2 linked regions of the Pueribacillus theae genome follow. The protein of the gene in region 2 interacts with the protein of the main gene of each other region in a pairwise test. Links are inferred from orthologs where the notes say so. Each region holds a gene or a part of one and is shown on either strand. Other genes may lie near its edges.

Region 1 (2,743 bases), on a different replicon or contig from region 2:
GATTTATCATTGATAGAGAAAGAGATGGAGCTTTCACTCTGTACGGAGGAGCCTATTTTGTTCCAAACCTCGAAACAATTATTAAAAGCAGGAGGCAAGCGCCTTCGCCCGGTTTTCGTATTGCTCTCGGGGAAATTTGGAGACTATCATATTGATAAAATAAAAGAAGTGGCTGTCGCACTTGAATTAATACATACAGCATCCCTCGTCCATGATGATGTGATCGATGATGCGGATTTAAGAAGAGGAGAACCAACTGTAAAAGCGAAATGGAACAATCAAACAGCAATGTATACAGGCGACTATATTTTGGCAAAGGCATTGGAGCGAATTACCCTCATCGAGTCCCAAGAAGCTCACATTACGTTATCAGAAACAATTAAAGAAGTAACAATTGGAGAAATTGAACAAATTCGCGATCAATTTAATTGGGATCAAAATTTACGCAGTTATTTACGAAGAATAAAAAGGAAAACAGCCCTATTAATATCTGTTAGCTGCCGCCTTGGCGCTCTTGTTAGCGACGTGCCCAAACACCAACAGAAGCATCTTGAACGTTTTGGTTATTTTGCAGGGATGTCTTTCCAAATTACGGATGATATTCTTGATTTCGTTGGGACAAAAGCAAAGCTTGGAAAACCTTCCGGCGGTGACTTAAAACAAGGCAACGTCACTTTGCCTGCTTTGCTTGCGATGTCAGATCCTTATATTAAAGAAAAAATAACGGCAACGCTGAAAAATAAGAATACAAATGAGAAAGAACTAAATGAAGCATTGCATCTCATTAAATCTTCCGGCGCGATTGAATGCTCGGAAAACATGAGCAATGCCTATTTACATAAAGCACAGTTGGAGCTATCAAATCTTCCGGCTTGCAAAGCAAGGCAATCACTGGAGAAAATCGCTGAATACATCGGAAAGCGAAAATTTTGAGATTCGTTTGTTTTTGATAAAATAATTTGATAAAGTATATTTGTTTCAGTCGTTTTATTTATTTTTTTGGAAAAAGTGAGGAGATTTTGTGGAAAAAACGTTTCTAATGGTAAAACCTGATGGTGTTCAACGAAATTTAGTCGGTGAGATTGTATCCCGTTTTGAGAAAAAAGGATACAAATTAGTTGGAGCAAAGCTCATGGTGATTTCCCAAGAGCTGGCTGAACAGCATTACGATGAACATAAAGAGCGCCCTTTTTTTGGCGAGCTTGTTGACTTTATCACTTCCGGTCCTGTATTTGCGATGGTTTGGGAAGGAGACAATGTTATTGCTGCTGCGAGGAAAATGATGGGTGCAACAAATCCGCTCGAAGCAGATATAGGTACAATTCGCGGCGATTTCGGCATTCAAGTGGGAATGAATATTATTCACGGTTCTGATTCTCCTGAAAGCGCTGAAAGAGAAATTAACCTTTTCTTTAATGAAAATGAAATAAATGATTACGAAAAAACAATTTCGAAATGGATTTAACTTTTTAAAAGTTTAACGGCCAACCTTAACAAGGTTGGCTTCTTTACATAAAATTTTAGTGTGAGGCAAAAAAATGGGGGATTATCAACAATTTACGGCACAAATAAAAAAATTATTTAACATTGATCTTTTATTATATAAAGAAGGGCAAATGAAGAGAAGATTAACTTCGTTTCTAGAACAGAAAGGTTTCTCCTCGTTTAATGACTTTTACCGTGCAATGGAAAATAATACTTCGTTACAGGCGGAATTTCTTGATCGGATGACAATAAACGTTTCCGAATTTTTCAGGAACTACAAAAGATGGGACATACTCGAAACAAAAATCCTGCCGCGGCTACTTCAAAATCGTTCAAGCATGAAAATATGGAGTGCTGCCTGTTCAACAGGCGAAGAACCGTATACGCTTGCGATGGTTTTAACGAAATATTTACCGCTCAGTGCGATTTCAATTTTAGCTACGGACATAGATGCAGGAGCCATCGAAAAAGCAAAAAAGGGCCATTATTCGGAGCAGTCTTTAAGGGAAGTTCCCGAACAAATAAAAAAACAATATTTTGTTAAACAGCATTCAGGAAAATATATCGTAAAAGAAGAACTAAAAAAAGCAATCGTCTTCAAAAGGGAAAATCTTTTTACAAGCCAATACGAATCAAGCTTTGATTTAATCGTTTGCCGCAATGTGTTAATTTATTTTACAGAAGAAGCGAAACAACAGCTTTACCGTAAATTTAACAACGCTTTAAAAAAAGGCGGCGTTCTATTCGTCGGCAGTACAGAACAAATATTCCAGCCGCAAAACTATGGATTTGAGGTAGAAGATACATTTTTTTATCGCAAAGTCTAATCTTATTTATTTTTCTCCGTTTTTTAGGCAGCGATTATGGTATAATTTAGTACATAAAAGCACTAAAGACACAGATAAGGAAAAGGAAGTGTTCAACATGCGCTATTTAACAGCCGGGGAATCACACGGGCCACAGCTCACTGCAATTATAGAAGGAGTGCCGGCGGGAATGCCTTTAATTGCAGAGGATATTAATAAAGAGCTTGCACGAAGGCAAAAAGGCTATGGCCGCGGACGAAGAATGGTGATAGAGAAAGACCAAGTGCAAATTAAAAGCGGTGTTCGCCACGGATTCACAACTGGCGCCCCCTTGACATTAGTCATCGAAAATAACGATTGGAAGCATTGGACCAAAATTATGGGATCCGAACCAATTACCGAAGAAGAAGAAAAAGAAATGAAGCGAGTGATTACTAGACCCCGCCCGGGAC
Region 2 (5,101 bases):
GAAGGATAATTTGCAGTACGGCAGAAAATCGACGTGGCGGCAAATTTTAAGTCCTGAGTGCAAGTTTTCTTTATCTTCTTTTCCGTGCGAATATCGTCACTTGATTAACGCACACTAATTTTTAAGGGAAAAGGAGAGATACATATGAACATTTTAAAAAAAATACTTGGAAATATTGAAGTGACGCGCGGTCTTTCTTTACTGATTTTAATTGGTGGCCTTTACTCTTTAAGCATTGCTTTGTCAAATACATTTGTGAATGTATTTCTCTGGAAACAGACCGGTAAATTTATAGATATTGCTGTTTATAATTTAGCAATCGTCGTATTAGAACCAATTGCTTTTCTATTCGCCGGAAAAATCGCTAAAAAAATCGATCGGGTCATTGTATTAAGGATCGGTGTGATTTTTTTATCAGCTTTTTATTTAGCAGTATTGCTTTCCGGCGAGAGGGCAAGTGCGTATATCGTTTTACTTGGGGCACTACTCGGAATCGGATACGGTTTTTACTGGCTTGCTTATAATGTTTTAACCTTTGAAATCACTGAACCTGAAACTCGTGATTTTTTTAATGGTTTTCTTGGAGTAATGACTTCGTTTTCAGGAATTGTCGGCCCAATCTTTGCAGGATTTATCATTTCTTCGATGGAAAAGTTTACGGGTTATAAAATTATTTTTTCTTTTTCTCTCTTGCTTTTTGTGGGAGCAGTAGTATTGAGTTTTTTCTTGCACAGAAGAGCGGCCAAGGGCAGTTTTGCTTTTCGCGATGTCTTTCAAGAAAAAAAAAGAAACAGAAATTGGAGAAATATTTTATACGCACATTTTTTCCAAGGGCTGCGTGAAGGAACGTTTGCTTTTGTTATCGTTGTCTGGGTTTTCATCATAACAAAAAGTGAATTGGCGTTGGGTGCGTTTAATTTCGTCATGTCCACTGTCCAGCTGCTGGCTTATTATGCAGTTGCAAGATTTATTAAGAAACAAAATCGAAAAAAAGCAATTCTCGCAGGAGGCATCATTTTATATGCAGCAGTTTACATCATTCTTTTTAAATTAACGTATCCCGGTTTACTATTTTATGCTGCTGTGATTTCGATTGCCTACCCGCTTTTGCTCGTCCCTTACCAGTCCATCACTTATGATGTCATCGGAACAGCGAAAAAAGCTGCCGACTTTAGAGTGGAATATATTGTTTTTCGGGAATTATATGTAAATGTTGGGCGCATTTTTTCCATCCTGGCGTTTATTATTTGTGTATCCATGTTCAAAGAAGAAAGCATCCGATACCTCATGATGGTTCTTGGAGCAGGCCACCTCATTTTGTATTTCTTTGTCAGAAAAATATCTTTTAAAAAAATGAACAGAGCAATATGGCAATAAAAGAAACAATGCCAGTCCTGCAAGTGTTTAACGGACTGGCATGTTTATTTTGTAATAATGTTGACGATTTCCTTGATCGACATCTCACTGTTAAGCTTATAAGATCCCGATTTTACAGCGGTTTCGAGTTTATTCTTATGTAAATAATCTCTAAATTCATCTTTGTCTGTAATGATTTTCGCGTCAAAAAGTTTGCTTGTCACTTCTTGGCTGCTTGTGCCTTTAGGAACGTCAAGTTGAATTTGGTACACGACATTTTTATCAGCTTGTTGATTGGCTTGTTCATTCAACTTTTCAAATTCTTTTTCGGATAGAATGACGAGATCATTTTTGTCAGCAAATGATTTGACATCTGTCTCAGTCAATTGTTTCCTCTCTTCTGTTGGGCTATTTGATGCAGCAGGAGTAGCGTCCGCCTTGACATTTTGAAAATAAAAGTAACTTAATACAGCCGTAGCGAGTAGTAGGCCTGCAGCAAAACTTCGCAATCCGTTTCGAGTCATTTTTTATCCTTTCTTACTTTTTTTATTGTCGGTTAACATGATCTCTTCTTCCAAAACATTAATCTTTTTCTTTAATTTCAAAATTTCCTGCATTAAGCTTATCGAAAAGTTTTCAAGTTGCTTTTCGACATCCTTCGCAGGATCCTTTTGAAAAAAAGAAAAGATCAAAATAAAGACAGCTACTGCCAATAGCGATAGAATCGCAATTTCCATTTTGAATCCCTCTTTTTTCAAATGATTTACAAATATAGTTTAAACGAGGAGTAATAAAAAAGAAAGGGAAAAAATAGATAACTTGAACCTAAGTTGATAATTTGGTACAATGGGTACGTTAATTTGATTTGTGATGATGAAATGGAGGGGTATAGATGCGTGTACAAGTAACTCTTGCTTGCACTGAAACGGGTGACCGTAATTATATTACTACAAAAAACAAACGTAATAATCCGGATCGTATAGAACTTAAAAAATACAGCCCAAGGTTAAAAAGGCATACGTTGCATCGTGAAACAAAGTAAGCGGTAGGTAAATCCTGCTGCTTTTTTTAATTTGGCTGAAGGCCAATACCATAAGGATTTATTTTTTCCCTTTAACAAGGAGAATGAGTGTGATATGACGAAACAAGAATGGCGTACGTTCATGAAAAAAAAGCTTGCTCACATGCCTAGCGATACATTTGGCAATCTTTGTAAAAAAATTCAAGATAGGCTTTTTCAGGATTGTTTGTGGCATGAAGCGAACACGATTGGCTTGACAGTTTCAGTAAATAGAGAAATTGATACGAAGAAAATTATCGAAGAAGCATGGAAGCTTGGCAAACAAACCGCCGTCCCAAAATGTTCGCCTGATTCATTTGAAATGGAGTTTTATCTTTTTGATTCTTTTTCACAAATCGAAAGAGGATTCTGTAATTTAGAAGAGCCTGTTGTCGAAAAAACAAGAGCAATCGCGGAAAAAGACCTAGATTTATTGATCGTTCCCGGACTTGCTTTTGATAAAAATGGATATAGAATTGGTTATGGAGGGGGATTTTTTGATCGTTATTTGCAAAAATACCCGAACGAAACGATATCTTTATCTTTTGAATGCCAACTGATTCCACACGTACCACGCGATCGTTACGATAAACCTGTGAATCAGCTAATCACAGAAAAAGCATGTTATAAAACGAGACTTTAATGGGGGTCTTACGGACGGTTACACAAACTGGTGTTTTCTAAGTTTACATTTACAGATAAAGGGGAAAAGAATTTGGGTGAAATGTTTGAGAGATACTCAAGACAAATGTTGTTTGCGCCAATCGGCTCAACAGGTCAAGAAAAATTAAAAAAAAGCAAGGTGCTTATCGTCGGAATGGGCGCCCTTGGCACGGCAGCCGCTAACCACCTCGTTCGTTCTGGTGTTGGTTTTCTCCGGTTCGTTGATCGGGATTATGTAGAATTGTCGAATTTACAAAGACAGATGCTTTTTGATGAAGACGATGTCAGAGAGTCTTTGCCCAAAGCTGTGGCTGCAGAAAGAAAGTTAAGAAAAATAAATAGCAGCATATCGATCGAAGGGATCGTTGCGGATGTAACCGCAGCCAATATTGAAGAATTCCTCGTTGGAATTGACTTGATCGTTGACGGGACGGATAATTTTTCGACACGATTCCTACTAAATGATGCAGCTTTTAAAAATAACATTCCTTACGTATATGGCGGGGTTGTTAGTTCCCGAGGGATGAGTGCGCTGTTTATTCCTGAAAAAACGCCTTGCCTGAGATGCTTCATTACTGAAGGCGATGGAAGCGGAGAAACGTGTGATACCGTTGGAGTTATTTCACCAATCGTCGACATTGTTTCTTCATATGAAGTCACTGAAGCGCTTAAATATTTAGCGGAAGATCATCATAAACTAAGAAATGGGTTAATCTCAATAGACGTTTGGCAAAACCGGACACATGTGATTCCCTTCGGTGAAGCAAAGCAAAATTGTCCTACATGCCAAAGAAAAGAATATCCCGCCTTAAAAATTGATCATGAAGAAATTGCCACGTCACTTTGCGGCCGTGAAACGGTTCAGATAAAGGCAAAGCAGTCATTCTTATTAAATGAGTGGTCAAATCGGCTTAAACCAATTGCAGATGTGAAAGAGACCCCGTTTTTACTGCGGGTTCAGCTCAAAGAAGGAGAGCGTCTCGTATTATTCCCTGATGGGCGTGTTCTTGTCCAAGGGACAGAAGATATCGTGAGAGCAAAAACGCTTTATGCCCGATATATTGGATTGTAGAAAAAGGAGGCGAACGTTATAAAAACGGTAAAGAAAATCATTTTCATTCAAACCGTTGCGTTATTGCTTGTTGCAATAGGCTTTCGATTTTTTAAAACAGTCCGCCATTTAACATTTCCTGAAATGAGGGAAAAAGTAATCGAATCGAGAATTTAACAACAGCCTTTTTGAAGTAAGAGCAGATTAGTGTAATCTGCTCTTACCTACGGTATATTAGAGTTTTCTTTAAAAGGGTGTTTCATTTTGAATACATTTTATGATATCCAGCAATTATTAAAGCGCTTTGGAATATTTATTTATACAGGAAATCGTCTCGCTGATTTGGAGTTAATGGAAGAAGAAATACATGAACTGTACAGAATGAAAATGATTGAGGCTCAAGATTACAAAATCGCATTGCTCATTTTAAGAAAAGAATATAGATTTGAAAGAGAGAAAAAAGACAGGACTATTTAACTGTTTTTTAAGAAAAGCGAAACTTTATCCAGTCTTTAATCGTAATTATTATGTGGGGTTAAGAAAAAACGCTAATTCATTTTTCTGGAAGTTAGTGGTGAAAAGTTAGATTTGCTTAAATATGGAAAAACTGTCGGTTGCCATAACAGTTAAAAGAGATTATGATATCTCTTATGTAAAGAATTACCGTACGAAAGAGAAATGAGGAGTGCTGGATTACGATGAAGAAGACGTTAGCTAACTATTCGATGTTCTTCACAGCTACGATTTTATTATGGATAAAAACGTATTTCGTTATTCGATTTTATTTTAATATCCCTTTAGAAAATAAAATGCAGCAATTTATTTTAGTTATTAGTCCATTAAGCACAGTGCTGCTGTTTTTAGGCTTTAGTTTATTTTTTTCTCAAAGACTGCGAAATCGGATGATTTTGCTTATAAGTTTCATAGGTTCTTTCATTCTGTATGCCAATATTGTGTACTATCGTTTTTTT

Evidence for each region. Proteins that work in one complex are often made in the same cells at the same time.
Region 1: the proteins of DCC39_RS00045 (region 2) and ndk interact in binary tests that used the Escherichia coli proteins (3 or more experiments, as listed by UniProt). The link is inferred for Pueribacillus theae from one-to-one orthologs.

The regions. Positions count from the first base shown.
Region 1 is NZ_QCZG01000009.1:33,665-36,407, reverse strand. Bases 18-2,743 are described here. They hold ndk (nucleoside-diphosphate kinase), read left to right. Parts: upstream 18-1,021; coding sequence 1,022-1,465; downstream 1,466-2,743. Other genes in these bases: aroC (chorismate synthase), read left to right, coding at 2,410-2,743; DCC39_RS06105 (CheR family methyltransferase), read left to right, coding at 1,539-2,312; hepT (heptaprenyl diphosphate synthase component II), read left to right, coding at 18-933. In the rest of the region: more of hepT, read left to right, coding at 1-17. UniProt on the Escherichia coli protein: Major role in the synthesis of nucleoside triphosphates other than ATP. The ATP gamma phosphate is transferred to the NDP beta phosphate via a ping-pong mechanism, using a phosphorylated active-site intermediate.
Region 2 is NZ_QCZG01000001.1:1,388-6,488, forward strand. The notes cover bases 1,359-4,275. They hold DCC39_RS00045 (5-formyltetrahydrofolate cyclo-ligase), read left to right. Parts: upstream 1,359-2,492; coding sequence 2,493-3,059; downstream 3,060-4,275. Other genes in these bases: DCC39_RS00025 (MFS transporter), read left to right, coding at 1,359-1,377; DCC39_RS00030 (endolytic transglycosylase MltG), read right to left, coding at 1,422-1,880; DCC39_RS00035 (hypothetical protein), read right to left, coding at 1,884-2,093; rpmG (50S ribosomal protein L33), read left to right, coding at 2,249-2,398; DCC39_RS00050 (ThiF family adenylyltransferase), read left to right, coding at 3,141-4,151. In the rest of the region: more of DCC39_RS00025, read left to right, coding at 145-1,358; DCC39_RS00055 (YqgQ family protein), read left to right, coding at 4,395-4,607; DCC39_RS00060 (LTA synthase family protein), read left to right, coding at 4,829-5,101. UniProt on the Escherichia coli protein: Involved in the removal of 5-formyltetrahydrofolate.